Regions from separate parts of the Enterobacter cloacae complex sp. HYC074_NIDB genome, predicted to be linked through region 1. Evidence: predicted binding sites of a transcription regulator. Region 1 holds the regulator's gene; each other region holds the start of a gene.
What was found. Region 1 encodes sigma-54, which starts transcription at its own class of promoters, with help from an activator protein. Its sites were predicted from a motif close to GTTGGCACANNTTTCGCTNT; they were not measured.
Positions count from the first base shown of each region.

Region 1 (7,979 bases):
GAAGATCGGTGTGAAACGCTGGGCATTACGCATCTCTATCAGGGACAGTCTGATAAGATGGTAGCCTTCCGGGATTTGCTGGGAAAACTGGCCATTGCGCCAGAGAATGTGGCATACGTCGGGGATGATTTGATCGACTGGCCAGTCATGGCGGAGGTGGGTCTGAGCATCGCCGTGGCTGACGCGCACCCGCTGCTGATCCCGCGTGCTGATTACGTTACCCATATTCACGGTGGCCGTGGCGCCGTCCGTGAAGTCTGCGATCTGCTTCTGCTGGCGCAGGGCAAGCTTGATGAGGCGAAAGGGCAATCGATATGAGTAAAACCAGACGTTGGGTTATCATTCTGCTTGCGCTTGTCGCCCTGATACTGATTGGCGTAAATCTCGCTGACCGCGATGATACGCAAGCGGAAGTGGTTAACACGAGCGACCCGACCTATAAAAGCGATCACAGCGACACCGTGGTCTATAGCCCGGAAGGTGCGCTGAACTATCGCCTCGTTGCTCAGCATGTAGAATATTTTTCAGATGACGGCACCTCGTGGTTTACCCAGCCGGTCCTGACCACCTTTGATACGGACAAAGTGCCGACGTGGTCAATCAAGTCTGACCGGGCAAAACTGACAAATGACCGTATGCTTTACCTGTATGGTCACGTTGAAGTCAACGCCCTGACCGCTGACGCGCAACTGCGAAAAATTACGACGGATAACGCCCAGATCAACCTGGTCACCCAGGATGTCACGTCGCAGGATTTAGTCACCCTGTATGGCACAACATTTAATTCCAGCGGTTTAAGAATGCGCGGGAACTTACGCAGCAAAAACGCCGAGCTGATTGAAAAGGTTAGAACCTCCTATGAAATTCAAAACAAACAAACTCAGCCTTAAAGTTGTTATCGCCAGCGCGCTGCTGGCGGCCAGTCTTCCCGCGCTTGCTGTGACTGGCGACACCGAACAGCCGATTCATATTGAATCCGATACCCAGTCTCTGGATATGCAGGGTAACGTCGTCACCTTTACCGGCAACGTCGTTGTGACCCAGGGCACCATCAAAATCAACGCCGACAAAGTGGTCGTTACCCGTCCGGGCGGTGAGCAGGGGAAAGAGATTATCGATGGTTATGGCAACCCGGCCACCTTCTACCAGATGCAGGACAACGGCAAGCCGGTGAAAGGCCATGCCTCGCATATGCACTATGAACTGGCGAAGGATCTGGTCATCCTGACCGGTAATGCTTACCTGGAACAGCTGGACAGCAATATCAAAGGCGACAAGATCACTTATCTGGTGAAAGAGCAGAAAATGCAGGCCTCCAGCGAAAAAGGCAAACGCGTCACGACCGTGCTTGTGCCTTCGCAGTTGCAGGACAAGAACAACGGTCAGGCTCCGGCAAAGAAAAAGAGTAACTAATTCGTTATGGCAACTTTAACTGCAAAAAACCTCGCGAAAGCGTATAAGGGCCGCCGCGTCGTCGAAGATGTCAGTCTGACCGTCAACTCCGGCGAAATCGTGGGTTTGCTTGGCCCTAACGGCGCGGGTAAAACTACGACCTTCTACATGGTAGTGGGCATCGTCCCACGTGACGCCGGCAACATCATTATCGATGATGAAGATATCAGCCTGCTGCCGCTGCATGCCCGCGCGCGTCGTGGCATCGGCTATCTGCCGCAGGAAGCGTCTATCTTCCGCCGCTTAAGCGTGTTCGACAACCTGATGGCCGTGCTCCAGATCCGTGACGATCTGACCAGCGAGCAGCGCACTGACCGTGCGAACGAGCTGATGGAAGAGTTTCATATTGAACACCTTCGCGACAGCCTCGGTCAGGCGCTGTCCGGTGGTGAACGCCGCCGCGTTGAGATTGCGCGCGCGCTGGCAGCAAACCCGAAATTTATCCTGCTGGATGAACCGTTTGCGGGCGTTGACCCCATCTCCGTTATCGATATCAAACGTATCATTGAACACCTGCGCGACAGCGGGCTTGGCGTACTGATCACGGACCACAACGTTCGTGAAACGCTGGCGGTGTGTGAGCGCGCCTACATAGTGAGCCAGGGCCATCTGATTGCCCACGGTACGCCGCAGCAAATCCTCGAAGATGAGCATGTTAAGCGCGTGTACCTTGGGGAAGACTTCAGACTCTGATAGGGTAGAGGTTAAGTCACGCCGAACCGGAGAAAAACGCTCTGAACATGAAGCAAGGTTTGCAATTACGGCTCAGCCAGCAACTGGCCATGACGCCGCAGCTCCAGCAGGCAATCCGTCTGTTGCAGCTGTCCACGTTAGAACTCCAGCAGGAGCTCCAGCAGGCGCTGGACAGCAATCCGCTGCTGGAGCAGACCGATCTTCATGACGAGGTAGACGCCCAGCAGACGCAGGACACAGAAACGCTCGACTCCGTAGATGCACTCGAACAGAAAGAGATGCCGGACGAACTGCCGCTGGATGCCAGCTGGGATGAAATCTACACCGCGGGTACCCCTTCCGGGACGCGTGCAGACTACCAGGACGATGAACTCCCGGTCTACCAGGGCGAAACTACCCAATCGCTTCAGGACTACCTGATGTGGCAGGTGGAGCTGACGCCTTTCTCCGATACCGATCGCGCCATTGCCACCTCGATTGTCGATGCCGTTGACGACACGGGCTATTTGACCGTGACGCTGGACGAGATTCTTGAAAGCATCGGCGATGACGAGATTGAACTGGAAGAGATCGAAGCCGTCCTGAAACGCGTTCAGCGTTTCGACCCGATTGGCGTCGCCGCGAAAGATCTGCGTGACTGCCTTCTGATCCAGCTTTCGCAGTTTGCTAAAGAGACACCGTGGATTGACGAAGCCCGGCTCATCATCAGCGATCATCTGGATCTGCTGGCGAACCACGACTTCCGCACCCTGATGCGCGTCACGCGCCTGAAAGAAGAGGTGCTGAAGGAAGCGGTGAATCTGATCCAGTCGCTCGATCCGCGTCCGGGGCAGTCGATTCAGACCAGCGAACCGGAATATGTCATTCCCGATGTGCTGGTGAGAAAACACAATGGCCGCTGGGTCGTTGAACTGAACGCCGACAGCATTCCTCGCCTGCAAATCAACCAGCAATACGCCTCCATGTGCACCAGCGCCCGTAACGACGCTGATAATCAATACATTCGCAGCAACCTTCAGGAAGCACGCTGGTTGATTAAGAGTCTGGAGAGCCGTAATGACACGCTGCTGCGCGTCAGCCGCTGTATTGTCGAACAGCAGCAGGCATTCTTTGAGCAGGGCGAAGAGTTTATGAAACCGATGGTGCTGGCGGACATAGCCCAGGCCGTCGAGATGCATGAATCAACCATTTCCCGCGTGACCACGCAGAAGTATCTGCACAGCCCACGCGGTATTTTTGAGCTTAAGTATTTCTTCTCCAGCCACGTGAACACCGAAGGCGGCGGCGAAGCCTCGTCGACGGCCATTCGCGCACTGGTGAAGAAGTTGATCGCCGCGGAGAACCCCGCGAAGCCACTCAGTGACAGTAAGTTAACCACCATGCTGTCCGATCAGGGTATTATGGTGGCACGTCGTACTGTCGCGAAGTATCGAGAGTCTTTATCCATTCCGCCGTCTAACCAGCGTAAACAACTGGTTTGACACAACCGATAAGGAAGACACTATGCAGCTCAATATCACCGGACATAACGTCGAGATTACTGAGGCTTTACGCGATTTTGTAAACACTAAGTTTGCGAAACTCGAGCAGTATTTCGAGAGGATCAACCAGGTCTATGTTGTGTTGAAAGTGGAGAAAGTGACGCATATCTCGGATGCGACCCTGCACGTCAACGGAGGGGAACTCCATGCCAGTGCGGAAGGGCAAGACATGTACGCGGCTATCGACGGCTTGATTGATAAGCTTGCGAGACAGCTCAATAAACATAAAGATAAACTGAAACAACACTAATTGTCCGGGCAGTTAACGGGTGCAGGACGGCCTGTTGTGAAACACAACAGGCCATTTGTACAGTTAGCGCTTAGGTGAAATTATGATAAACAACGATTCCGCTCTTCAACTGAGCAATGTCCTTAACCAGGATTGTACCCGCAGTGGCGTTCACTGCCAGAGCAAAAAACGTGCGCTGGAAATCATCAGTGAGCTGGCCGCAAAACAGCTGGGTCTGCCGCCGCAGATCGTGTTTGAAGCCATTCTGACTCGTGAAAAAATGGGCAGTACCGGCATCGGCAATGGCATTGCGATCCCGCATGGCAAGCTGGAAGAAGATACGCTGCGTGCCGTGGGGGTGTTTGTGCAACTGGAAACGCCTATCGCTTTTGACGCCATTGATAACCAGCCTGTGGATCTGCTCTTCGCGCTGCTGGTTCCTGCCGATCAGACCAAGACCCACCTGCACACGCTGTCGCTGGTTGCCAAACGTCTGGCGGATAAAACCATTTGTCGTCGACTGCGCTCAGCCCAAAGTGATGAAGAGCTTTATCAAATTATCACTGAAGCAGAAGGCAATCAGGATGAGGCATAATCGGGAAAGGGCCTTCAGAACGGCTGCCCTGAGGAGAAACGGAACATGGTGCTGATGATCGTCAGCGGTCGTTCGGGGTCCGGGAAGTCCGTGGCCCTGCGCGCGCTGGAAGACATGGGATTTTACTGTGTAGATAACCTGCCGGTAGTGTTGTTACCCGATCTGGCGCGGACGCTGGCGGACAGGCAAATCTCTGCCGCCGTCAGTATTGACGTGCGTAACATGCCGGAATCGCCGGAAATCTTCGAGCAGGCAATGAACAGCCTGCCGGAATGCTTCTCGCCTCAGCTCTTGTTCCTGGACGCTGACCGCAACACGCTGATCCGCCGTTACAGCGATACACGTCGTTTGCATCCGCTCTCCAGTAAAAATCTTTCGCTGGAAAGCGCCATCGATAAAGAGAGCGATCTGCTTGAGCCGCTGCGTTCGCGGGCCGACCTGATTGTCGACACCTCTGAAATGTCCGTCCACGAGCTGGCGGAAATGCTGCGTACGCGCTTACTCGGCAAGCGCGAGCGTGAACTGACGATGGTGTTTGAATCCTTCGGCTTTAAGCACGGCATACCTATCGATGCGGATTACGTTTTTGATGTGCGTTTCCTGCCGAACCCGCACTGGGATCCGAAACTGCGTCCGATGACCGGTCTGGATAAGCCGGTGGCGGCGTTCCTTGACCGACACACAGAAGTACACAATTTTATCTACCAGACGCGAAGCTACCTTGAGCTATGGTTACCTATGCTGGAAACAAACAATCGCAGCTACCTGACGGTGGCGATTGGCTGTACCGGCGGTAAACATCGTTCGGTCTATATTGCCGAACAGCTGGCCGATTACTTCCGCTCACGCGGAAAGAACGTTCAGTCCCGTCATCGCACGCTGGAAAAACGCAAAACATGACCGTAAAACAGACCGTCGAAATCACCAATAAGCTGGGCATGCATGCGCGCCCGGCGATGAAGCTGTTTGAGCTGATGCAGGGTTTTGATGCTGAGGTGCTGCTGCGCAACGACGAGGGAACCGAGGCAGAAGCCAATAGCGTGATCGCCCTGCTGATGCTGGATTCTGCCAAAGGCCGCCAGATTGAAGTTGAAGCCACCGGCCCGCAGGAAGAAGAAGCGCTGGCGGCAGTGATTGCCCTGTTTAACGCCGGGTTTGACGAAGACTAACGTTCGCCATGTCGGCGGGTAGCGCTGCGCTTACCCGCCTTACATAAGATTATTTCGCTCCATAAACCCTTCCCCACCCAACTGACGCATCTGGCGCATAATCCACGCCTGGCGGCTTCGCACGTAGCCTGACGGGGTGCTGGCCTTAAAACGCAGCGGGTTCGGCAGCACGGCGGCAAGGAGTGCCGCTTCGGACATAGTCAACCTGCTGGCGGGCTTGCCAAAATAGCGCTGCGATGCCGCTTCGACGCCAAACACGCCGTCACCAAACTCCGCGATATTCAGGTAGACGGTCAAAATGCGTTTTTTGCTCCACACCGTCTCGACTCCCAGCGTCAGCCCGGCCTCCAGCCCTTTTCTTACCCAGCTGCGACCGTCCCATAAGAACAGATTTTTTACCGTCTGCTGAGAAAGCGTCGACGCGCCGCGGACGCGGTTTTCATGACGTTCATTATGATCCAGCGCCTTCTCAATAGCCGCCACGTCAAAACCCCAGTGCTCCGGGAATTTCTGATCTTCTGCCGCAATGACCGCCAGCCCCATCCACGGGGAGATTTCATCCATGCCGACCCAGTCTGAGTGGGCAACATAGCCAAAATCACCCGAGAGCCAGGCGCTAATCTGCCGCTCTGCCATCACGGCGGAGAACGGGACGGGCAGGATGCTGAACAGCGCAATGCCTCCGCCCCAAAAAACGGCCAGGACCAGCACAATACGCAGCAGGATCCGTTTTAACCACCCGCCAGGGGATAATTTACGACTCATTCGGTAAGAACCAGCACTCTGTCCACCAGCTTTTCAATGCCTGCGGCAGCCTCAGCGATGTTCTGCGCCAGCATATACGCCGGCGTGGTGATGATTTTGTTGTCCTCATCCACCACAATGTCGTCGACCGGGCATGGCACGTGCTCGCCGCCCATATCCTCGATAATTTCAGCGGTATCAATGTCGGTTCCGATCGTGAGCCGCAGCGGGAAATCAAAAATTTTCGGCAGCATGGCTGGCGCAATGCAGATAAAGCCCTGCGGCTTACCTGCTGCATGCATCGCCAGCGATAGCGCTTTCAAATCGGGATCGACATGGCACGCCGGGCCTTCTGTTGCAAACGTGCTCAGGTTTTTTGCCGCGCCAAAGCCGCCCGGCACGATGAGCGCATCAAGTTCAGCGGCATCGGCCTGTGCCAGCGGATGAATATCTCCACGCACAATACGTGCTGCTTCAATCAGCACGTTACGGCTTTCCGCCATTGGCTCGCCGGTAAGATGATTCATTACATCTGCTTGAGTTTTATCCGGCGCGAAGCAGATAACGTCTGCCCCCTGCCGCGATAATGCCAGCAGCGTTAATACGGTTTCGTGTATCTCTGAACCATCGTAAACGCCACATCCGCTCAGCACGACACCCACTTTCTTCATTCTGACGATCCTTCTAAGCAACTCGCTGAAGCACATTAAAAATTCTGATTAAAACGCTATGCTTCACACATTTCACTGATTCATGTAACAAACTGTTTAAGATTTGCTATCTTATCTGCGTGCGGCCTCAATTTTCAGGCGGCGTCCATGCGAAAACAACCCACAAAAATCAGGCGCAGCCACGATTTCCCTGGTGTTGGCGCAGTATTCGCGCACCCCGGTATAGCCGGGGTCATTTTTTTCTGGCATCTACCCAGGCTTTCAGCACTGCCACATCGTTTTGCCACTCCTGTTTCATCTCTTCGACCCAATCACCTACATTATCTTCCCAGGCAGGTAAATCAGGCGACTGAATCTGTTGGCCCAGTTGCTGGAGATGACGTAACCCGACCGATCCTGCCGCGCCTTTGATTTTATGTCCCTCTTCGACGATGCCCTTCTGGTCACGCGCCGTCAGGTTGGATTCGAGCACGTTCAGATAGCCCGGCATCATTTTTTCGAACACGGCCAGGCCATCGGTGATCAGTTTTGGTCCTACCAGATCGATATACTGCTCCAGCATGGCGGTATCCAGTATCGTTTGGGCTTTGGCGCTATCAACAGACGTCATGGTGCTCTCCTCTTCATCACAGGTATCCCAGAACTTCTTGATCATCGCCGTCAGGGCAGGTACCGCCAGCGGCTTGCTGAGCACATCGTCCATTCCGGCCTCGAGGTACTCTTTTTTATCTTTCAGCACGTTTGCGGTCAACGCCACCAGCGGCGGCAGCTCGTCAGGAGCATATTTGCGCGTCAGCTCGCGGGAGATATCCAGTCCGGTCATGTCCGGTAGCTGAATATCGAGCAGCACCAGGTCGTACTCGCCCGGCGTGAACATCTCCAGCG
Region 1 covers NZ_CP114214.1:4,216,787-4,224,765, forward strand. The annotation lists gene kdsC (3-deoxy-manno-octulosonate-8-phosphatase KdsC) at 1-318, shown strand, start outside; gene lptC (LPS export ABC transporter periplasmic protein LptC) at 315-890, shown strand; gene lptA (lipopolysaccharide ABC transporter substrate-binding protein LptA) at 859-1,413, shown strand; gene lptB (LPS export ABC transporter ATP-binding protein) at 1,420-2,145, shown strand; gene rpoN (RNA polymerase factor sigma-54) at 2,193-3,626, shown strand; gene hpf (ribosome hibernation promoting factor) at 3,649-3,936, shown strand; gene ptsN (PTS IIA-like nitrogen regulatory protein PtsN) at 4,019-4,510, shown strand; gene rapZ (RNase adapter RapZ) at 4,556-5,410, shown strand; gene npr (PTS phosphocarrier protein NPr) at 5,407-5,679, shown strand; gene mtgA (monofunctional biosynthetic peptidoglycan transglycosylase) at 5,719-6,444, opposite strand; gene elbB (isoprenoid biosynthesis glyoxalase ElbB) at 6,441-7,094, opposite strand; gene arcB (aerobic respiration two-component sensor histidine kinase ArcB) at 7,327-7,979, opposite strand, start outside.

Region 2 (7,979 bases), 1.7 Mb from region 1:
TTACATCTGTGTTGGGGGTGTAGGCAGAGTCGGCTGATTGGTTTGCGTTGCAACAGGCACTTCAGTTTGCTGCACCGGTACCAGGGTCAGGTCGATTTTAGTGCCGCCTTTGTTGACCGCTTCCTGTACGGTATCGGTGATAAAGACCAGCTTATCGTTGATCGTTACCGCCGCGCTCAGGAGGATACGCGCGTTAGGCTGGACGTCAGACGGGTTGTACGGCAGCACGAAGCTGAACGGCGCCTGTTTACCCTCTGTACGAACTGCACGCTGTGCAAGGACTTTAGACGGTGCATCCGCCAGAGACGCATCGGATAACGTGACCGTTAAAACCGCGTCCGGCGGCAGAGCGACTTTCTGTTTGATCCAGATGGTACCGGACACGTTAGGCTGTCGAATAGCTTGCTGTGAAAGGGTGTTAATCCCGTTTGGGGTCGCCGTTGGTACCGCTACATCGGCACTCTTATCCGCACAGGCGGACAATGCCACCGCCATTGCAACACCGCTTAACATAGGCACGAGTTTCATTGAAGTCTCCTTATCATCAATGCACCGGCGGGATCGATCCCATCCGATGTCGTTTTATTCACATAACGTAAACAAGTGTGGCACAAATCACGGATTTATGCCTAATTTTGCCCAGGTATTAAGATTATTCTACCCATCGGACCACTATCGTTTCTGCGTTATACTCAGCGTATCTTTCGCCACGGCGTTTATTGAGGACCACTATGAGTCAGGCACTGAACAATCTGCTGACATTGCTTAACCTGGAAAAAATAGAAGAAGGGCTATTTCGCGGACAGAGCGAAGATTTAGGCTTACGCCAGGTTTTTGGCGGCCAGGTCGTGGGGCAAGCGCTGTATGCCGCCAAGGAGACCGTCCCGGCAGACCGTCTGGTGCACTCGTTTCACAGCTACTTTTTACGCCCAGGCGACAGCGCTAAACCGATTGTGTACGACGTGGAAGTTCTGCGTGACGGTCAAAGCTTCAGCGCTCGCCGTGTGGCGGCCATCCAGCATGGGAAACCCATCTTCTACATGACCGCCTCGTTCCAGGCGCCAGAGCCGGGCTATGAACATCAAAAAAAGATGCCGCCTGCCCCGTCGCCGGACGATCTGAAATCGGAAACCGAAATAGCCCGCGCACTCGCGCATCTGTTGCCGCCGCAGGTAAAAGAGAAGTTTCTGTGCGATAAACCGCTGGAGATCCGCCCGGTCGAATTTCATAACCCAATGAAGGGGCATACTGCTGAGCCCACCCGCCAGGTGTGGATCCGCGCCAACGGCAGCGTACCCGCAGACTTGCGCGTGCATCAGTATCTGCTGGGTTATGCGTCGGATTTCAACTTCCTGCCGGTTGCGCTACAGCCGCACGGTGTGGGCTTCCTCGAAAAAGGGATGCAGGTAGCCACAATTGACCATTCCATGTGGTTCCATCGTCCTTTCGATATGAACGAGTGGCTGCTTTACAGCGTGGAAAGTACCTCTGCGTCCAGCGCGCGCGGTTTTGTTCGCGGGGAATTTTACACCCAGGATGGTGTGCTGGTGGCTTCTACCGTGCAGGAAGGTGTGATGCGTAATCGCGGGTGAGGTAAAAAGCCCGGTGGCTATTCTTACCGGGCCTGCAAATTACGCTTTTTCAGGCCGGGTAAGGCGAAGCCGCCGCCCGGCAAGGCACTCAGATTATGCGTTATAGGCATTCTCGCCGTGGCTGTTGACGTCCAGGCCTTCGCGCTCCTGCTCTTCCGGCACGCGCAGCCCAACGGTCATATCAGCCAGCTTGTAACCGATAAAGGCCACAACACCCGACCAGACAACGGTGATCGCGATACTTTCCAGCTGCACCAGCACCTGATGCCCCAGGGTTACGCCTTCTGCGTAACCCACACCGCCCAGAGATTGGGCAGCAAAGATACCGGTCATGATACAGCCGACAATGCCGCACACACCGTGCACGCCGAATACATCACACGGATCGTCAACGCGCAGAACACGTTTCAGTGCGGTAACGCCCCACAGCCCCGCCAGTCCTGCGACGATACCGATCAGCAGCGCACCGCCTACGCCCACGTAACCGCACGCTGGCGTAATACCTACCAGACCGGCAATCGCCCCGGAACAGGCACCCAGCAGCGATGGCTTGCCGCGAACGGCCCACTCGCCAAATACCCATGAGAGGATAGCGCCGGCGGTTGCCACAACGGTATTCACGAAGGCCAGTGCAGCGATTTCGTTAGCGGCGCTGGCTGAACCAGCGTTGAAGCCGAACCAGCCAAAGTAGAGGATGGCGGTGCCGGTAAAGACCATCGGCAGATTGTGCGGCTTGAATGCTTCCTTCCCGAAGCCCACGCGCTTGCCAATCAGGTAGGCGCCTACCAGGCCTGCTACCGCGGCGTTGATGTGCACAACGGTACCACCCGCAAAGTCCAGCGCGCCATGGGAAGCCAACAGACCACCGCCCCAGACCATATGCGCAATCGGGATATAGGAGAGCGTCAGCCAGACCACCACAAAAATCAGTACCGCAGAGAAGCGGATACGCTCAGCCAGCGCGCCCACAATCAGCCCCACGGTGATGCAGGCGAATGAGCCCTGAAACGCGACATGAATATACTGATAGAAGCTGCCCATAACCGCGGTCAGTTCGATATTTTTCAGCATCGCCCAGTTAACGTTGCCGAAGAAGGCGTTGCCCTCCCCGAAGGCCAGCGAGTAACCGTAAACCACCCACAGCACGCACACCAGCGCAAACGTGACGGCAACCTGCGTCAGCATGGAGAGTACGTTCTTGCCGCGGATCAGGCCGCCGTAAAACAGCGCGATCCCCGGAATCGTCATGAACAGCACCAGCGCGGTGCAAATCATCATAAAGGCGTTATCGGCTTTGTCTGCCACAGCAGGTGCGGCCATTGCCAGGCCCGGCAGCAGTGCCAGCGACCCCAGACCTGTTTTCATTGTTGCTTTCTTCATTTTCTCGATCCCTATCACTGTGTGCCAGGAGTTACTTACAACGCCGCTTCGTCAGATTCGCCGGTACGGATGCGAATAACGCGCTGTAGTTCGGCAACGAAAATTTTGCCGTCGCCAATTTTTCCGGTGTAGGCCGCTTTGCTGACGACATCAATCACCTCATCAAGCTGATCGTCGGCAATCGCCACATCAATTTTCACTTTTGGCAGGAAGTTAACGCTGTATTCCGCCCCGCGATAAAGCTCGGCATGACCTTTCTGACGCCCAAAGCCTTTCACTTCGGTGACAGTCAGTCCCTGAATACCCATGGAAGACAGCGCTTCACGCACGTCTTCGAGTTTGAATGGTTTGATTACCACCGTAACCAGCTTCATATATCCCCTCCAGTCAGAATTCGGTAATGGCCGCAGCTAACACGAGAGTGATATTGCAAAGGGTGTGCCAGAAGTGAAAGGTGAGGAGGAAAGCGCCGCAGCGCGCATGCGCCGGGAAAAAGTGAAAAAAAACGCACCATGGCAGTGCAGGGTGCGTTTCAGTTTTGCACCAACGGTTAAGTCTGTTAGCGCATTGCCTTGTTATGGTGCATCAGGCGCTGAGTGACTCTTCCTCGCGCACGCTGGCGGCCAGTTCGTCGCCTGCCAGCTGCAACTGATACATCTGCCAGTAGCGTCCTTTTGCCTCAAGCAGCGCTCTGTGCGTACCCCGTTCAACGGCCTGGCCACGGTGCAGAACCAGAATGGTATCGGCATCGACGATCGTTGACAGGCGGTGGGCGATCACCACCAGCGTAGTGTGATCCCGCACGGCAGCCAGCGCCTGCTGGATCGCCTGCTCGGTACCGGAGTCAATGCTTGCTGTCGCTTCATCCAGAATTAACACCTGTGGCGTCTCAATCAGCACGCGCGCCAGCGCCAGAAGTTGCTTTTGCCCGACGGAGAGGTTGTTGCCCTGCTCACCCAGCCGGGTATTGATTCCCTCGCTTAACCCGCGCGCCAGATCCGCCAGCTGCACCGTTTCCAGCACCTCCCATACCTGCTCAGGGGTGAAAGGACGTCCCAGCGTCACGTTGGCATAAAAGGTATCCGCCAGCACCACCGGATCCTGCTGCACCATCGCGACGCCCTTACGCAACGCGTTGTGGCTAAGCGAGGCAAGCGGCCGTCCGTCCAGACGGATCTCCCCCTGCGTCAACGGATAGTAGCCCATCAGCAAACTGGCGAGCGTGCTTTTGCCGCTGCCGGTATGCCCAACCAGGGCGACAAAACCACGCGACGGTACCTCGAGGTTGATATTCTGCAAGACAAGCTGGTCGTCGCGGTAGGCAAACGAGACATGATCAAACGCTATGGATCCACTTTCCAGCGGGCGTTCGTCATCGCCATAGGTCTGACGCGGCCTGTCCATTAGCTCGAATACACGTTCGCCCGCGACCACTGCCTGTTGCAGCATCGACTGCTGCGTGGTGAGTTCAATCAGCGGTTCGTTAAGGCGTCCGAGGTAACTGATAAACGCGTACAGTACCCCCACCTCGATGGTTCCGCGCGTCGTCAGGCCGAACAGCATCAGCAGTCCGCACAGCACCAGCGCCGAGAAGAGGCTCAGCAGCGGACGTAACAGGAAACCGTCCAGGCGTAACGTCTGCATCCGCGCCATATAATGCGAGCGGCTGGCTTCCCCCATTCGCTCACCAAAACGCGCCTGCTGGCGAAACTGCTGAATAACGCTCATGCCGTTGATCACTTCGTTGAAGCCATCATTGATATCTGCAAGGTAAGCGCGCACGCGGCGCACGATCGGCGTGCTGTAGCGCTGGTAAATCACCATCACGATCAGCACCGCCGGGAAAATGGTGATTGCCACCAGCGCCATCCGCCAGTCCAGGCTGAACATCGCCACCAGCATCGCGCCAATTAGCGCGGCACTGCGCAGAACCGTTGCAACAACGGTTACATAGAGGTCGCGGATCACCTCGGTGTCATTGGTGACGCGCGAAATAACCTGCCCGACCGGCTGGGTATCAAACTCGCTCAGCGGCTGGCGCAGCGCGGCATCCATCACGTCCGTGCGCAGCTGCTGCACCACGCCCACGGCGGCCCGGTTAAAGAGCAGTGACTGCGCGTAATGCAACCCTGCCGCCGTCAGCTGTAGCCCGACGTACGCCACGCCCAGCCCGGCGACCAGGCCGAGAGGCAAATAGCTTTTCGCTACCATGTTATCGATGAAATAGCTGATAAGCAGCGGACCGGTCACCTCCGCAATCGCGGCGATCCACAGCAACAGCACGGCGATGGAAAGCGGTTTGCGCCACGGTGAGCCATAGGCCAGCAGCCGTTTTAACGTCGGCCACATCTGTCCAAACTTACGCATCGGCCACCTCCTCATCCAGCGCGGCTTCAAGCTGTTGATAGCGGTACATATCCCGATACCAGCCGGTCTGCCCGGCGAGCTGCTCATGCTGACCACGCTGGGCAATATGTCCGTGCTGAAGCACCAGAATTTCACTGGCTTCGGTAAGCGCCGACAGACGGTGCGCGCTGATGATGACCGTGCGCCCCTCTCCCCACTGGCGAAGGTTATGCAGAATTTGATGTTCAGTACGCCCGTCAACCGCGGACAGCGCATCATCCAGAATCAGGATCTCAGCGTCCAGCAGTAGCGCGCGGGCAATAGAGATACGCTGTTTTTGTCCGCCGGAGAGCATAACGCCCCGCTCACCCACTTCCGTGTCGTAGCCCTGCGGCAGGCGCAGAATATCCTCGTGGACGCTGGCCAGACGCGCCACGTGCTCGATCTGGTCCTGTGTCGCCGTCGGACACCCGAGCGCAATATTGTTGGCAATGGTGTCTGAAAACAAAAACGGCGTCTGGCTGACGACCGCCAGGCGGCTGCGCCAGTCATCCAGCAGCAGACGTGGCAGAGGGATGTCGTGGAAACGGATATCGCCTTCGCTCACGTCAAAATGGCGCTGAATCAGTGACAGAATGGTGCTTTTACCGGAGCCCGTCGGGCCGCAGATGCCCAGCATCTGACCAGGACGCAGCGTGAAACTGACGTTCTCAAGCACCGGATGTTCCGTTTGCGGGTAGATAAAGGCGCGGATATCAGCCTTGAGAATACCCGGACCTTCCGGTACCGGCTCGCTGCCATCGTTCACGACCGGCACTTCCGCCAGCATGGCGCGGATGCGGCTGTAAGCGGCGCTCCCACGTTCAACGATATTAAACATCCAGGCCAGCGCCAGCATCGGCCAGATCATCAGCCCAAGGTACATCGCAAAGCTGGTTAACTGCCCGAGGGTCATGGTGCCTCGCACCACCATCCAGCTGCCGCCGCCCACCGCCAGCAGGTTCGCCATACCAATCGCAATATAAATTGTCGGATCGAAACGGGCATCAATACGCGCCACGCGCATGTTTTTCGCGCCGGTATCGGCGGCGTCGGCGGCAAACAGCGCGGACTGGCGGTCTTCCAGACCAAACGCTTTGATCATGCGGATGCTGGTCATGCTCTCCTGGGTGCGATCGTTCAGCGACGAGAACGCCGCCTGCGCCAGCTTAAAGCGTTCATGGAGCTGCTCGCCGTAGCGGTTAATTGCCAGCGCCATCAGCGGCATTGGCAGCAGCGCCAGCAGCGTGAGCTCCCAGCTAATTTGCGTAGACATCACAATCAATACCGCACAGCCCATCACCAGGGAATCCACCAGCGTTAACACCCCTTCACCGGCGGCAAACACCACGCGGTCTACATCGTTAGTGGCGCGGGCGATGAGATCCCCGGTACGGTGACGCAGATAAAACTCAGGGTGCTGGCGGCTCAGCTGACGGTAAAAGTCCTCTCGCAGCTCAACGGCAAGCTGATAGGACGCACCGAACAGCAGCACGCGCCAGACATAACGCAGCAGGTAAACCACCACGGCCGTCAGCACCAGCGTACCGACCCACATCATCACCCGTGCGGCGGTGTAATGTTGTTCGGTAACGCCATCCACGACGTATCCCACCACTTTGGGCGGGATCAGTTGCAGAATGGCAATGATAATAAGCAGGGCCACTGCGCCGAGGTAGCGTTGCCACTCCCGACGAAAGTACCAGCTTAATTGGGCAAATAATCGCACGCGGTCTTTTCCTGAAGGTATTTTAAGAAGTTATTCAATGGGTAACGCTGTGGTGTATTTAATCTGTTCCATGGCGAAGCTGGAGGTGACATCGGACAAGCCCGGTACGCTATTGACCAGCCGCTTGTAAAAATCATCGTAGCGCTTCATGTCTGCCACCTGAACGCGCATCAGATAGTCGTATTCCCCCGCCATGCGCCAGAAGCCGAGCACCTCGGGCATGTCGGAAACCTGCGTGACGAAGCGGCAGTACCATTCGCTGCTGTGATGCTGCGTTTTTATCAGGACGAAGGCGGTCAGTCCAAGCCCCAGTTTTTCGGGATCCAGCAGCGCCACACGTCCCAGCAGAATGCCATCATCTTCCAGCTTCTTGAGGCGCTTCCAGCACGGTGTGGTGGTCAGATTAACGGCATCTGCCAGCGCCTGCAAAGAGAGGGTACAGTCGCTTTGCAGCAAAGAAAGCAGCTTACGGTCAATTTTATCTAACATAGCCACCTCGAAGAGAAAATTATTCTCCTTACATTCTATTTTAAAGGTCAGATAGCAACAATTTTTTCTGTGCTTTTCGCTATGCTGGGCACAAAATGACAAACGGATAACTACGATGAATAGCACCTGGGTTAAACATGCCATCAGCGAAATAAATGCCGACTATCAGCGCTCGGCAGACACCCACTTGATCCGCCTGCCTCTGCCTGGATTTCCCGGTATTCAGCTCTATCTGAAAGATGAAAGTACCCATCCTACCGGTAGCCTGAAGCATCGCCTGGCGCGTTCACTCTTTTTATACGGTTTATGTAACGGCTGGATTAAAGAAGGCACCACGATTATTGAATCGTCGTCCGGATCAACTGCCGTCTCCGAAGCCTACTTTGCCCGCCTGTTGGGCCTGC
Region 2 covers NZ_CP114214.1:1,109,879-1,117,857, reverse strand. The annotation lists gene O1724_RS05370 (YbaY family lipoprotein) at 1-528, opposite strand; gene tesB (acyl-CoA thioesterase II) at 732-1,592, shown strand; gene amtB (ammonium transporter AmtB) at 1,686-2,972, opposite strand; gene glnK (P-II family nitrogen regulator) at 3,008-3,346, opposite strand; gene O1724_RS05350 (SmdB family multidrug efflux ABC transporter permease/ATP-binding protein) at 3,558-5,339, opposite strand; gene O1724_RS05345 (SmdA family multidrug ABC transporter permease/ATP-binding protein) at 5,332-7,086, opposite strand; gene O1724_RS05340 (Lrp/AsnC family transcriptional regulator) at 7,117-7,575, opposite strand; gene O1724_RS05335 (PLP-dependent cysteine synthase family protein) at 7,691-7,979, shown strand, end outside.
Region 2: glnK (P-II family nitrogen regulator) is a predicted target of sigma-54. The motif match lies at 3,399-3,418, and genes of this name have one in related genera.

Region 3 (7,979 bases), 530 kb from region 1:
CATTATTTTCCTCGTCGCGAAGTTTTTCACCGCGTTTACCGACATGCTGACCGGGGTGCTGCTGGACTCCCGGCGTAACATCGGCGCGCGGGGGAAATTCCGGCCATTCATTCTCTACGCCTCCGTTCCTGTGGCGCTGGTGGCCACGGCGCAGTTTATGGCCAACGACTTTAGCCTGACGGTGAAAACGGCCCTCGCCACCGTGCTCTTCATGATGTTTGGCCTCTGCTACAGCCTGATGAACTGTGCCTACGGTGCAATGGTTCCGGCCATCACCAAAAACCCGAACGAGCGCGCGCAGCTTGCGGCGTGGCGTCAGGGCGGCGCAACGGTAGGGCTGTTGCTCTGCACCGTCGGCTTTATGCCGATCCAGGCGCTGTTCGTCAGCCAGCCCTCACTCGGCTATCTGGTGGCCGCGCTGGTGTTTGTCACCGGGGGGCTGTTCTGCATGTGGTGGTGCTACAGCGGGGTGAAAGAGCGCTACGTCGAGCTTACGCCCGATCACCATAAGCCCGGCATTCTGAAATCGTTCTGCGCGATTTTCCGTAACCCGCCGCTGCTGGTGCTGTGCATCGCCAACCTATGTACCCTCGCCGCGTTTAACATCAAGCTGGCGATTCAGGTCTATTACACCCAGTACGTGCTGAACGATGTGCATCTCCTGTCGTGGATGGGCTTTTTCAGCATGGGCTGCATTCTGATTGGCGTGTTTCTGGTGCCTGGCGCGGTGAAGCGCTTTGGCAAGAAACCGGTCTATCTGGGCGGGCTGACGCTGTGGGCGGTGGGCGACGTGCTGAACTTCGTCTGGGGGACCAGTTCCCTGCTGTTCGTGCTCTTTTCCTGCATGGCCTTTTTCGGCACCGCGTTTGTGAACAGCCTGAACTGGGCGCTGGTGCCGGATACGGTTGATTACGGCGAGTGGAAAACCGGGATACGCGCCGAAGGGTCGGTGTATACCGGCTATACCTTCTCGCGCAAAATCTCCGCGGCGCTGGCCGGTTTTCTGCCCGGTATTATGCTGACCCAGATTGGCTACGTTCCCCATGCCGTGCAGAGCGCGGGCACGCTGCTTGGGTTGCGTCAGCTTATTTTCCTCTGGCCGTGCGGCCTGGCGATCGTTGCCGCCGTGACCATGGGGCTATTTTATAAACTCAACGAAGCGCGCTTCGCCTTTATTATCGAGGAGATTGGAAAACGGAAGAAACAGACAGCAAATACCCCTGAGATAACCACCAACAATAAAGCGTCAGCAGTCACTTTATAACTATAAATCCGGCCACTATGTCCTTCCTGTTTATCAGGAGGGAGGCCTTTCTGTACCTGATACATGGACAAATTATGAAAAGAATCATCACCGTACTGATCGTGTCGTCTGTGTCCTGCCCGGTATTTGCCGGGGCCTATGTCGAAACGCGCGAAGCCTACAACACCGCCTCAGAGCTGCACGAAGTGATCCTGCGTGCGGGCTATAACTTCGATATGGGCGCGGGGCTGATGTTCACCAACGCTTATAACGTGGGGAAATGGGACGAACTGAAACACAGCTATAACGAAATCGAGGGGTGGTATCCGCTCTTCAAACCGACCGACAAACTGACCTTCCAGCCCGGCGGCTTAATTAATGACAGCAGCGCAGGATCAGGTGGCGCGGTTTATTTAGATACCAATTACAAATTTACGGACTGGTTTAATCTGACGTTCCGCTATCGCTATAACCATAACAATTACGATACGCCGGACTATAACGGGCAGATGGATAAGAACGACACGCATGAATTCGCCAACTACTGGAATTTCAAAGTGACGGATGCGTTTTTCTACACCTTTGAGCCGCACTTTTTCCAGCGGGTGAATGATTACCACAGCAAAAATGGCAAAGATCATCACTGGGAAATTACTAACAAGTTCAGCTATAAAATCGACAGAAACTGGCTGCCGTATCTTGAGCTACAGTGGCTGGACCGATGGAATGATTACAACCGGGAGCAGTACCGGATCCGTTTAGGGTTACGGTATTCGTTCTAATAAAAAAGCCGCTGATCGCTCAGCGGCTTTTTCGTTGCCGGGTGGCGCATGCGCTTACCCGGCCTACGGCATAACCGAATTAGTCTTCTTTCGCACCGCGCATTGCACGTTTACGATCGTTCTCAGTCAGGTGACGTTTACGGATACGAATTGACTGAGGCGTCACTTCGACCAGTTCGTCATCATCGATGAATTCCAGAGCCTGCTCCAGCGTCATCTTGATCGGTGGAACCAGAACCGTTGCTTCGTCAGTACCGGACGCACGCATGTTGGTCAGTTTCTTACCGGTCAGGCAGTTTACCGTCAGGTCGTTAGAACGGCTGTGAATACCGATGATCTGGCCTTCGTAAACTTCAGCACCGTGACCCAGGAACAGCTTACCGCGATCCTGCAAACCGAACAGCGCAAACGCAACCGCTTTACCCTGACCGTTGGAGATCAGCACGCCGTTGTTACGCTGGCCCACTTCGCCCGGACGAACGTCGTCGTAGTGGCTGAAGGTGGAGTACAGCAGACCGGTACCGGAAGTCATGGTCATGAACTCAGAACGGAAGCCGATCAGGCCACGGCTTGGGATCACGTAGTCGAGACGTACGCGGCCTTTGCCATCTGGATTCATGTTTTTCAGGTCGCCTTTACGCTCACCCAGTGCCTGCATCACAGAACCCTGGTGCTGCTCTTCAACGTCCAGCGTTACGTTTTCGAACGGCTCTTGTTTACGGCCATCGATTTCGCGGAAGATAACTTTCGGACGGGAAACCGCCATCTCGAAACCTTCACGACGCATGTTCTCAATCAGAACAGACAGGTGCAGCTCACCACGACCCGAAACGCGGAATGCATCAGCGTCTTCGGTTTCTTCAACGCGCAGCGCAACGTTGTGCACCAGCTCTTTGTTCAGGCGGTCAAGGATCTGACGAGAGGTAACGAACTTACCTTCTTTACCACAGAACGGAGAGGTGTTGACGTTGAAGAACATGGATACGGTTGGTTCATCAACGGACAGGGCTGGCAGCGCTTCGACGTTCTGCGGATCGCAGATGGTGTCGGAGATGTTCAGTTCACCCAGACCGGTGATAGCGATGATGTCGCCCGCTTCAGCGATGTCGCTCTCGATACGCTCAAGACCCAGGTGAGTCAGCACTTTACCGACTTTACCGTTACGGGTTTTGCCTTCGCTATCGATGATAGTGACCTGCTGGTTAGGCTTCACTTTACCGCGCTTGATACGACCAATGCCGATTACGCCAACATAGTTGTTGTAGTCGAGCTGAGAGATCTGCATTTGCAGGGTGCCTTCCAGGTCAACGTTTGGCGCAGGAACGCGGTCAACAATCGTCTGGTACAGCGGAGTCATGTCTTCCGCCATGTCTTCGTGATCCAGACCGGCGATACCGTTCAGCGCAGACGCATAAACGATAGGGAAGTCCAGCTGTTCGTCGGTCGCGTCGAGGTTAACGAACAGGTCGAAGACCTGGTCAACAACCCAGTCAGGACGCGCGCCAGGACGGTCAACCTTGTTGATCACAACGATAGGTTTCAGGCCGTGGGCAAATGCTTTTTTGGTCACGAAGCGCGTTTGCGGCATAGGGCCATCAAATGCGTCAACCACCAGCAGCACGGAATCCACCATGGACATCACGCGCTCAACTTCACCACCGAAGTCGGCGTGCCCTGGGGTATCAACGATGTTGATACGGTAGTCATTCCATTTGATAGCGGTGTTTTTGGCGAGGATGGTAATCCCACGCTCTTTCTCCAAATCGTTGGAGTCCATCACACGCTCTTGAGTTTCGGCACGAGCATCAAACGTACCGGACTGCTGTAGCAGCTTATCAACCAGGGTAGTTTTACCATGGTCGACGTGCGCGATGATGGCGATATTACGCAATTTTTCGATCACAACTTTGCCTCAGGCATTTAGAAATAGCGCGTTATTGTACACGGATTAATCGCACTACAAAACAGGATCACAAACATCCCCCGCAAACAAGTATTGCAGAGATGCTTTGTGATCGCTTTCACGGAGCGGTAAAAGGGCACCTTAACGTAAATTGCACCAATATGGTGCTCGATGTTCACACAGAAGCACTATAATGGTGCAACAAATCCAATGTGGTGCAGCCCTTCTGCACTATGGTGCGCATGATAACGCCTTTTTGGGGTGTTTTAAAAGTTGGCACAGATTTCGCTTTACAGAAATACAGTAAAAATATGGCAGCCCAGCCGATTTGAAGACCTCGTTACCACGACGACAATGACCAATCTGGAGAGTTAAGTATGTCCGCTGAACACGTTTTGACGATGCTGAACGAACATGAAGTGAAGTTTGTTGATCTGCGCTTCACCGATACCAAAGGTAAAGAACAGCACGTCACGATCCCTGCTCATCAGGTGAACGCCGAATTCTTTGAAGAAGGCAAAATGTTTGACGGCTCCTCCATTGGCGGCTGGAAAGGCATTAACGAATCCGACATGGTTCTGATGCCAGATGCAACCACTGCGCTCATTGACCCGTTCTACGAAGAACCTACGCTGATCATCCGCTGCGATATTCTGGAACCTGGCACGCTGCAAGGCTATGACCGTGACCCACGCTCCATCGCAAAACGCGCTGAAGAGTACCTGCGCTCTACCGGCATCGCAGACACCGTTCTGTTCGGGCCAGAGCCAGAGTTCTTCCTGTTCGACGACATCCGTTTTGGTGCTTCCATTTCTGGCTCCCACGTCGCTATCGATGACATCGAAGGCGCATGGAACTCTTCCACCAAGTACGAAGGTGGTAACAAAGGTCACCGTCCGGGCGTGAAAGGCGGTTACTTCCCGGTTCCTCCGGTCGATTCTTCACAGGACATCCGTTCTACCATGTGTCTGATCATGGAAGAGATGGGCCTGGTTGTTGAAGCGCACCACCACGAAGTGGCAACGGCTGGCCAGAACGAGATCGCTACCCGCTTCAACACCATGACCAAAAAAGCGGATGAGATTCAGATCTACAAATACGTTGTACACAACGTTGCGCACCGTTTCGGTAAAACCGCGACCTTCATGCCAAAACCAATGTTTGGCGACAACGGTTCCGGCATGCACTGCCACATGTCCCTGTCCAAGAACGGCACCAACCTGTTCTCTGGTGACAAGTATGCGGGTCTGTCTGAGCAGGCGCTGCACTACATCGGCGGTGTTATCAAACACGCTAAAGCGATCAACGCCCTGGCGAACCCGACCACGAACTCCTACAAGCGTCTGGTTCCAGGCTACGAAGCACCCGTGATGCTGGCGTACTCTGCCCGTAACCGTTCTGCTTCTATCCGTATCCCGGTGGTTGCGTCTCCGAAAGCGCGTCGTATCGAAGTGCGCTTCCCGGACCCGGCGGCTAACCCATACCTGTGCTTCGCAGCACTGCTGATGGCCGGTCTGGACGGTATCAAGAACAAGATCCACCCGGGCGAAGCCATGGACAAAAACCTGTACGACCTGCCGCCAGAAGAAGCGAAAGAGATCCCACAGGTTGCCGGCTCTCTGGAAGAAGCCCTGCAAGCGCTGGACGCAGACCGCGAGTTCCTGACCGCTGGCGGCGTGTTCACCGATGAAGCTATCGACGCTTACATCGCGCTGCGTACCGAAGAAAACGACCGCGTTCGCATGACGCCGCACCCGGTTGAGTTTGAACTGTACTACAGCGTTTAATTGTTTTGTTTTACTCGGCGCATACGCGTCGGGAGTAGTTGCCGTGGAAACTTTAGCCCATCTTCGGATGGGCTTTTTTCTCCACCAACAACCTGATCTCACGCGCTTTTTACCTCTAAAACGCTATACTGCACTAAAATAGTGCAACGACTCCAGGAGACTGCTGAATGGCAACTGGCACGCTGCCCGATGCTGGGCAGATCCTCAATTCTTTGATTAACAGTATTTTGCTGGTCGACGACGAGCTGGCGGTGCATTACGCCAACCCGGCGGCGCAACAGCTGCTCGCCCAAAGCGCCAGAAAACTGTTTGGCACGCCGCTGCCGGAACTGCTGAGCTATTTCTCGCTGAATATTGGTCTGATGCAGGAGAGTTTGCAGGCGGGTCAGGGCTTCACCGATAACGAAGTGACGCTGGTGATTGACGGACGCTCGCATATTTTGTCCCTCACCGCACAGCGCCTGCCAGATGGCATGATTCTGCTGGAAATGGCGCCGATGGATAACCAACGTCGTCTCAGCCAGGAGCAGCTTCAGCATGCGCAGCAGATTGCGGCACGCGACCTGGTGCGCGGGCTGGCCCATGAGATCAAAAACCCGCTGGGCGGCTTACGCGGTGCGGCACAGCTTTTGACCAAAGCGCTGCCTGACCCTGCCCTGGCGGAGTATACCAACGTCATTATTGAGCAGGCGGACCGTCTGCGTAATCTGGTCGATCGCCTGCTCGGGCCACAGCAGCCGGGGATGCATGTTTCAGAAAGCATTCACAAGGTCGCGGAGCGGGTGGTGAAACTCGTCTCTATGGAGCTGCCGGATAACGTCACGCTGGTGCGTGATTACGACCCAAGCCTGCCGGAGCTGGCGCACGATCCGGACCAGATTGAACAGGTGCTGTTGAACATTGTGCGTAACGCGTTGCAGGCGCTGGGCCCGGAGGGTGGCGAAATTATTCTGCGTACCCGCACCGCGTTCCAGCTGACGCTGCACGGCGTGCGTTATCGTCTGGCGGCACGTATTGATGTGGAAGATAACGGGCCGGGGATCCCGCCACATCTCCAGGACACTCTGTTCTACCCGATGGTCAGCGGTCGCGAAGGCGGCACCGGGCTGGGGTTATCCATAGCCCGTAATTTGATTGACCAACACTCCGGCAAAATTGAATTTACCAGTTGGCCGGGACATACCGAGTTTTCGGTTTTCCTGCCGATTAAAAAATAAAGGTGACGTTTATGCAACGAGGGATAGTCTGGGTAGTCGATGACGATAGCTCCATCCGTTGGGTGCTTGAACGCGCACTCACGGGAGCGGGATTAAGCTGCACGACGTTTGAGAGCGGCAGCGAGGTGCTCGACGCACTCACCACCAAAACGCCGGACGTTCTGCTCTCGGATATTCGCATGCCGGGCATGGACGGACTGGCGCTCTTAAAGCAGATCAAACAGCGCCACCCCATGCTTCCGGTCATCATAATGACCGCCCACTCCGACCTGGATGCCGCCGTTAGCGCCTACCAGCAGGGGGCGTTTGATTATCTGCCAAAACCGTTTGATATCGACGAAGCCGTTGCCCTGGTCGAACGCGCCATCAGCCACTATCAGGAGCAACAGCAGCCCCGCCACGCGCCGGATTTCGGGCCTACGACGGACATCATCGGTGAAGCGCCGGCCATGCAGGACGTGTTTCGCATCATCGGGCGTCTGTCGCGCTCGTCTATCAGCGTCTTGATTAACGGTGAATCAGGGACCGGTAAAGAGCTGGTTGCGCACGCCCTGCATCGCCACAGCCCGCGGGCGAAAGCGCCTTTCATCGCCCTGAACATGGCGGCGATCCCCAAAGATTTGATTGAATCTGAGCTATTCGGCCACGAAAAAGGGGCGTTTACCGGGGCAAATACCATTCGTCAGGGACGCTTTGAACAGGCTGACGGCGGAACGCTATTCCTGGATGAAATCGGCGATATGCCGCTGGATGTTCAGACCCGATTGCTGCGCGTGCTGGCAGATGGCCAGTTTTACCGCGTGGGCGGGTATGCGCCGGTGAAGGTGGACGTGCGTATTATTGCCGCGACGCACCAGAACCTGGAGCTGCGCGTGCAGGAGGGGAAATTCCGTGAAGATTTATTCCATCGTCTGAACGTGATCCGTGTCCACCTGCCGCCGCTGCGCGAGCGTCGGGAAGATATCCCGCGTCTGGCGCGCCATTTCCTGCAAGTGGCGGCCCGCGAGCTGGGCGTGGAAGCCAAGCAGCTTCATCCGGAAACGGATG
Region 3 covers NZ_CP114214.1:4,749,021-4,756,999, forward strand. The annotation lists gene O1724_RS22995 (MFS transporter) at 1-1,264, shown strand, start outside; gene ompL (porin OmpL) at 1,339-2,025, shown strand; gene typA (ribosome-dependent GTPase TypA) at 2,105-3,928, opposite strand; gene glnA (glutamate--ammonia ligase) at 4,306-5,715, shown strand; gene glnL (nitrogen regulation protein NR(II)) at 5,883-6,932, shown strand; gene glnG (nitrogen regulation protein NR(I)) at 6,944-7,979, shown strand, end outside.
Region 3: glnA (glutamate--ammonia ligase) is a predicted target of sigma-54. The motif match lies at 4,201-4,220, and genes of this name have one in related genera.

Region 4 (7,979 bases), 490 kb from region 1:
GATAAACGTGGCGAACGCGCAGGCGCAGAGCGCCAGCACCAGCGGGAGCGAACGTGAAACCGGCCAGTGGTAAACGGTGTCGGTGATGAAACTGATGTGGGTCGAGCCTGCAACCTGCGCGGCGACCCACAGCCCCAGCAGCAGAATTGGCTCAACCAGCACGCCGAGCATCGCCTCGCGGCTGGCACCGATACCCGTAAACGGGCTGCCGGTGTCCAGGCCCGCAATCGCAAAGAAGAAACGCGCGATGGCGAAGAGGTAGATCAGCGTAATCAGATCGCCCAGCACCGGCAGCGGCGACGCCACCGTCACCACCGGCAGCGCGGTGGCGATGGTCAGCATCACGCCCACCATCACAAACGGCGTCAGGCGGAACACCCAGCCCGCGGCATCCGGCGCGACGCTCTGACGGGAGAGCAGTTTGAAGAGATCGCGGTACTCCTGGAGCACGCCAGGTCCGCGACGGTTGTGCAGCCGGGCGCGCGCCACGCGCGTGATGCCCGACAGCAGCGGCGCGGCGGCGAACAGCACCAGCGCCTGAAGAATTGCCAGTAACAGACTCATGTCAGGCTCCTCGTGAAATGACAATCACCACCAGCACCGCCAGCTCGATCAGCGCCAGGCGGCGGAACAGTACGGGCACGGCGGCCCCCTGCCAGCCCGGCACCCAGCCCACCGGGTTCAGCCAGTGGCGCAGCTTCAGCACGGCGGCAAAGTTCTCTTTCACCGGCATGGCGAAACCGTGGGCGGTGATAACCATCGACTGCTCGTGTTCGTAGCCGCAGGCCCACGCCGCGCCGCGCGAGCGGGAGGCGAGACGGTCGCGTCTGAAGAACAGCATCAGCACGAACGGCAGGAGCGGCGCGGCAATCAGCAGCAGCGCCATCATCGGCTGGGAAACGACGCTATGCGCCGTGCCCAGCGGCAGCGGAATGGCGTGGCCCAGCTGCGGCAGCAGCCACGGCGCGGCAACCCCGCCCGCGATGCAGCACAGCGCCAGCGCGACCACGCTGGTGGTCATCAGTACCGGGGCGCAGCAGGCGTTTTCCGCTTCTCGGGTGCGCGGCGCGCCCAGGAAGGTGACACCGTAAACTTTAGCCATACACATCACCGCCAGCGCGCCGGTGATCGCCAGGCCCACCGCCAGCAGCGGGCCGAGTAAACGCCCGATAAACGCCTCGCTCTGGCCGAGGGCGAAGAAGGATTGATAAATCACCCACTCGCCGGCAAAGCCGTTCAGCGGCGGCAGCGCAGCCATCGCCATCAGCCCGACCAGCATCGCCAGCGAAATGACGGGCATTTTTTTGCCAATCCCGCCGAGCTTCTCAATATCGCGGTGCCCGGTGCGGAACCAGACGCTGCCCGCGCCGAGGAACAGGGTGCTTTTAAACAAGCTGTGGTTGATAAGGTGATACAGACCGCCAATAAACCCGGCGGCAATCAGCGCCGGCTGGTTGAGCGCCAGCCCGGTGACGCCTGCGCCCATGCCGAGCAGGATAATCCCGATGTTCTCCAGGGTGTGGTACGCCAGCAGACGCTGGATGTTGTGCTCCATCAGCGCGTAGAGGCCACCGACGAACGCGGTGATCATCCCCGCAATCAGCAACGCCACGCCCCACCACAGCGGCGGCTGATCGCCCGTCAGGGTTATCGTCAGGATGCCGAACAGACCGACCTTCATCACCACGGTGGAGAACAGCGCAGCGGCCGGGGCTGAGGCATTGGCATGCGCCTGCGGCACCCAGCCGTGCAGCGGGATTATCCCGGCCAGCAGGCCAAAACCGACTACGCTCAACAGCCAGACGTCGTTGCCCAGCGGCTGGCCGTTAAGCGCGGCGAAATCCAGCGTGCCGAAACGCTGCCACACCAGCCAGCAGGCCAGCGCCAGCAGCAGCGTGCCGAGACGTCCGAGCGCAAACCACAGCTTGCCGGAGGCGCTGCATCCGGTCAGGAACACGCCGCACAGGGCCATGATTTCAGCCATCACCACCAGCGCGCCGAGGTTGCTGGCGACAACGGTACAGACCGCGGCGGCCATCAACAGGTTAACCAGCAGGCCGTTGGCTTTGGTGTGCTGATGGCGGTGCCAATCGATATTAAACAGGCTGATAAACAGCCCGCACAGGCCAAAGGTTATCAGCCAGATGGCGTTCAGCGGCGTAAGCTCAACGGCGTGGTGAATCAGCGGGATGAGGGTGTCGACGGATTGCCCGTCGATCAGGACAACCCCGCCCGCCGCCAGCGTCATCAGGCTGCCAACCGCCCCGCCGATACCGGCGATCACGCCGCTCAGCGTTTTATGGAAGGCGAGGAGCAGCGCCAGGACAGCGGCGGCGGCAAACCAGGCCACGCCGCTGGTCATCATAACTATCGCGTTCATTTCGCCCCCTCGTTAAGCGCCCGCAGCAGCGAAAGATCGCCGACGTCGGTATTGATGGTCAGCTCACGCTTGCGTTTGCTGGTGCGAGCGATGTCGCGGATGTTGACCAGGACCAGCGCCCGGGTCGGGCAGGTCCGCACGCAGGCCGGACCCTGCTCATCGAAGCTGCACAGGTCGCACTTCACCGCAACGGCGCGAATGCCCGGCACCCAGTCCAGCAGCGTGCTCACACGTGCCGGAGCCGGTGGCGCAGGCGGCGCTTTCGGGGTATTGGCATTCGCCGGAATATGCAGCGGACGGCTGCCGGAAAACTCAATGGCGCCGAACGGACAGGCGATGCCGCACAGCTTGCAGCTCACGCACAGGCTTTCGTTCAGCTGTACCGCGCCGTCAACGCGGGTGATGGCATTGACAGGACAAACGCCCGCGCACGGGGCGTCTTCACAGTGGTGACAGAGCTGCGGGGCAGACTCTTTCTCATTACGCATGACGCGCAGGCGCGGCATGGACTGTAGCCCGTGCAGGCGGTGCGTTTCCGAGCACGCCGCCTCACAGGTCCGACAGCCAATACAGACCGTCGAGTCAGCAATTACAAAACGGTTCACCGGGTCATCCTCTGGTGATGGTCATTTTTGACGAAAAAAAACTGTCTTATCGACACTTCTCGACACTCGCTTTTCAGGCCACGTTCGCGGAGGATTTTCCGTCGATCAGCTGTTTCAGGTTGATCGGCTGATCGTGCTCAACGGCGGCGTAGAGGCCGTTATAAACCGGCGCTATTTTCTCCAGATAGTGCTCCAGCACCTGCTGGCGATCGCGGTTGCTGACGTGACCGTCCACCATGCCGTCGGCCATCAGTTGAGCTTTCGCAATACACTGTTTTTCACCCTCTTTTGTCTCAACGTAATACTCAATGGTGTGGCTGTTGAAGCTCTCCGCCAGGGTGACAAAAATCGTGAAGTGACCAAACAACACAAAGCGCATGTCCCCCTGCGCCGCGCAGCTCATGGCATGGTGCAGACGGGCTTTTGACAGGGTGATCCCCTGAATCAGAGAGTTGCAGTAGAGGTGCCACTGATCCTGAAGCTGCTGATGACGTTGCGCGATGTAATCCGCTTTTTCGCTAATTTCCCAAATAGTCATAAAAGGTATCCGGTTAATGGAGTTAGCGGCTGTTAAGCAGTTTTCGTGCCAGCTTTTAATTTGTTGATTTAAATAGCTTTTAACAAGATACGTACTGTCACCGCCGCGGTGTCGACGTGTCATTTCGACAGCGTTGACATCGTCACGCCGTAACGCAAATCAAGCTGGCACTGTTATTGCATTGAAGGGGCAATTCATTAAGGAGGCGTCATGCACGAAATCACCCTCTGCCAGCGGGCACTGGAACTTATCGAACAGCAGGCTGTGCAGAACCATGCGAAGCGCGTGACCGGCGTCTGGCTGAAGGTCGGGGCGTTTTCCTGCGTCGAGACCAGCGCCCTCACCTTCTGTTTTGAGCTGGTGTGCCGCGGCACGCTGGCGGAAGGTTGCGCACTGCATATCGAGGAGCAGCAGGCAGAGTGCTGGTGCGAACAGTGTCAGGAGTACGTCACGCTGTTGTCATCGAAGGTACAGCGCTGTCCGCAGTGCCAGAGCAGCGGGCTGCGCATCGTGGCGGATGACGGTATGCAGATCCAACGCCTCGAAATCGAGAAGGAGTAAAGTATGTGTAGTACCTGCGGTTGCGCTGAAGGCAACCTGTATATCGAAGGGGATGAACACCGCCCCCACTCCGCGTTTCGCTCCGCGCCCTTTTCCCCTGCCCCGCGTCCCGCGGCGGCACTGACCGGCATCACCTTCGCGCCGCAGCGTTCCGACGCGGGTGACCTGCATTACGGCCGCGGCGAAGCGGGCACCCACGCGCCGGGCATCAGCCAGCGCCAGATGCTGGAGGTGGAGATTAACGTGCTGGATAAAAACAACCAGCTCGCCGTCCGCAATCGCGCCCGCTTTGCCGCGCGCGAACAGCTGGTGCTGAACCTGGTCTCCAGCCCCGGCTCCGGTAAAACCACGCTGCTGACCGAAACCCTCAAACGGCTGAATAAACGTGTCTCCTGCGCCGTTATCGAAGGTGACCAGCAAACGGTAAACGACGCCGCGCGCATCCGCGAAACCGGTACGCCTGCGATTCAGGTCAACACCGGGAAAGGGTGCCATCTGGACGCGCAGATGATTGCCGACGCCGCCCCGCGCCTGCCGCTGGCGAACAACGGCATCCTGTTCATTGAAAACGTCGGCAACCTGGTCTGCCCGGCAAGCTTCGACCTCGGCGAGCGGCATAAAGTGGCGGTACTCTCCGTGACCGAAGGGGAAGACAAGCCGCTGAAGTATCCGCATATGTTTGCCGCCGCCTCCCTCATGCTGCTGAACAAAGTCGACCTGCTGCCGTACCTGAATTTCGACGTGGATAAGTGCCTGGCTTACGCCCGCGAAGTGAATCCGGACATTGAGATCCTGCTGGTTTCCGCCACGCGCGGCGACGGGATGGACGCCTGGCTGAACTGGCTGGAGAACGAACGATGTGCATAGGCGTCCCCGGACAAATTCATTCCATCGACGGCAATCAGGCCAAAGTGGAGGTCTGCGGCATCCTGCGCGATGTCGACCTGACGCTGGTAGGCAGCCACGATGAGACCGGCGCATCGCGTCTCGGCCAGTGGGTGCTGGTCCACGTAGGTTTTGCCATGAGCGTGATTAATGAGGAAGAAGCCCGCGACACGCTGGACGCGCTACAGAATATGTTTGACGTCGAGCCGGACGTGGGCGCCCTGCTGTATGGGGAGGAACGATAACACATGCGTTACGTTGATGAATATCGCGCGCCTGAGCAGGTGTTGCAGCTTATCGATCGCCTGAAGTCCCGCGCGTCGCTGCTGGACTACACGAAAGAAAAACCGCTGCGGATCATGGAGGTGTGCGGCGGACACACCCACGCCATCTTTAAATTTGGCCTCGACCAGCTGCTGCCGGAGAACATCGAATTTATCCACGGCCCCGGCTGCCCGGTGTGCGTGCTGCCGATGGGGCGCATCGACAGCTGTCTCGACATCGCCAGCCGCCCCGGTGTGATTTTTTGTACCTTTGGCGACGCCATGCGTGTACCGGGAAAAAATGGCTCGCTGCTCCAGGCGAAGGCGCGCGGCGCGGACGTGCGGATCGTCTACTCACCGATGGATGCCCTGACGCTGGCGATGGCTAATCCTGAGCGTAAGGTCGTCTTTTTCGGGCTGGGTTTTGAAACCACCATGCCCGCCACCGCCATTACCCTCCAGCAGGCGAAAGCCCGCAACGTCACAAACTTTTACTTTTTCTGCCAGCACATCACGCTTATTCCCACGCTGCGCAGCCTGCTGGAAGCGCCGGATAACGGTATCGACGCGTTTCTGGCGCCGGGCCACGTCAGCATGGTGATCGGCACAGAAGCCTACGGTTTTATCGCTGAACAGTACAATCGTCCGTTAGTGGTGGCTGGTTTCGAGCCACTTGATCTACTGCAAGGCGTGACCATGCTGGTTGAGCAGAAAATAGCGGCCCTGAGTGCGGTGGAAAATCAGTATCGCCGCGTGGTGCCCGATGCAGGTAACAGACGGGCACAGCAGGCCATAGCCGACGTGTTTAGCGTCGAAGGCGACAGCGAATGGCGCGGACTGGGGCTGATTGCCGAATCCTGCGTACACCTGACGCCCGCGTATCGCGCCTTCGACGCCGAAGCGCATTTCCGACCGCAGCCGCAGCAGGTGTGCGACGATCCCCGCGCCCGCTGTGGCGACGTACTCACCGGAAAATGCAAACCTTATCACTGCCCGTTATTTGGCAACGCCTGTAACCCGCAAACCGCGTTTGGCGCGCTGATGGTCTCTTCAGAAGGGGCATGCGCCGCGTGGTATCACTATCGCAACCAGGAGTGTGAAGCATGAACACGGTGGAAATGGCGCACGGAAGCGGTGGACAGGCGATGCAGCAGCTGATTAACCGGCTGTTTATGGACGCCTTTAACAATCCCTGGCTCGCCGAGCAGGAAGATCAGGCGCGCATTGCGCTCTCAACCCTCACCGCACACGGTGACAGGCTGGCGTTCTCTACCGACAGCTACGTGATTGACCCGCTGTTCTTCCCGGGCGGCGATATCGGCAAGCTCGCCGTCTGCGGCACGGCAAACGACGTCGCCGTCAGCGGCGCGATCCCCCGCTACCTCTCCTGCGGGTTTATCCTCGAAGAAGGGTTACCGATGGAAACGCTCACGGCGGTGGTCAACAGCATGGCGCACACCGCCCGCGAGGCGGGGATCGCCATCGTCACCGGGGATACCAAGGTGGTGCAGCGCGGTGCGGCGGATAAGCTTTTTATCAACACCGCCGGGATGGGGGCGATCCCCGCCGATATTCACTGGGGCGCTCAACAGCTTTGCGCAGGCGACGTGCTGATTGTCAGCGGCACGCTGGGCTGCCACGGGGCAACCATCCTGAACCTGCGCGAAGGCCTGGGGCTGGACGGGGAACTGCGCAGTGACTGCGCGGTACTCACGCCGCTGATCCAGACGCTGCGCGACATGCCGGGCGTAAAAGCCCTGCGCGACGCCACGCGAGGCGGCGTGAATGCCGTGGTGCACGAATTTGCCGCAAGCAGCGGCTGCGGAATTGAGCTGACCGAGCGCGGCCTGCCTGTCAAAGGCGCCGTGCGCGGGCTATGCGAGCTATTAGGGCTAGACCCGCTTAACTTTGCCAACGAAGGCAAGCTGGTGATCGGCGTGGAACGCACGGCGGCGGAAGCCGTACTTGCACAGCTGCGCGCGCATCCATTAGGGAAAGACGCGGCCATCATCGGCGACGTGGTTGAGCGCAAAGGGGTGCGCCTGACCGGGCTTTACGGCGTGAAGCGCACGCTGGATCTGCCGCACGCTGAACCGTTACCCCGTATTTGCTAGACCGCATCAATAGCGGTCAGCGCCGAACGTCTCTTTTTGCCAGTTTCTATTGGAAAGCAACAATGCCGTATACACCGATGAGCGATCTTGGACAGCAGGGCCTGTTTGACATCACGCGCACACTTTTACAACAGCCCGACCTCGGCGCACTGAGCGATGCCCTGACGCGGCTGGTCAGGCAATCTGCGCTGGCGGACAGCGCCGCCATTGTGCTCTGGCATAGCGCAACCCACCGCGCGAGCTATTTCTCAACGCGTGATAACGGCAAAATCTTCGAATATGAAGATGAAACGTTTCTTGCCCACGGCCCGGTGCGGCGTATTCTCTCCCGCCCGGAAGCGCTGCACTGCAATTTTGACCAGTTTCGCCAGGCCTGGCCGAAGCTGGCAGAGAGCAACCTTTACCACCCTTTCGGCCACTACAGCATGCTGCCGCTGGCGGTGGAAGGGCAAATTTTTGGCGGCTGCGAGTTTATCCGCGATACCGACCAGCCCTGGAGCGAGGCGGAGTACGAACGCCTGCACACCTTTACCCAGATTGTGGCCGTTGTCGCGGAGCAGATCCAAAGCCGCGTCACCAATAACGTGGACTACGACCTGCTGAGCCGCGAGCGCGATAACTTCCGCATTCTGG
Region 4 covers NZ_CP114214.1:3,722,900-3,730,878, forward strand. The annotation lists gene O1724_RS18130 (respiratory chain complex I subunit 1 family protein) at 1-564, opposite strand, end outside; gene hycC (formate hydrogenlyase subunit 3) at 566-2,380, opposite strand; gene O1724_RS18140 (4Fe-4S dicluster domain-containing protein) at 2,377-2,985, opposite strand; gene hycA (formate hydrogenlyase regulator HycA) at 3,059-3,523, opposite strand; gene hypA (hydrogenase maturation nickel metallochaperone HypA) at 3,734-4,084, shown strand; gene hypB (hydrogenase nickel incorporation protein HypB) at 4,088-4,951, shown strand; gene O1724_RS18160 (HypC/HybG/HupF family hydrogenase formation chaperone) at 4,942-5,214, shown strand; gene hypD (hydrogenase formation protein HypD) at 5,218-6,339, shown strand; gene hypE (hydrogenase expression/formation protein HypE) at 6,336-7,346, shown strand; gene flhA (formate hydrogenlyase transcriptional activator FlhA) at 7,409-7,979, shown strand, end outside.
Region 4: hypA (hydrogenase maturation nickel metallochaperone HypA) is a predicted target of sigma-54. The motif match lies at 3,687-3,706, and genes of this name have one in related genera.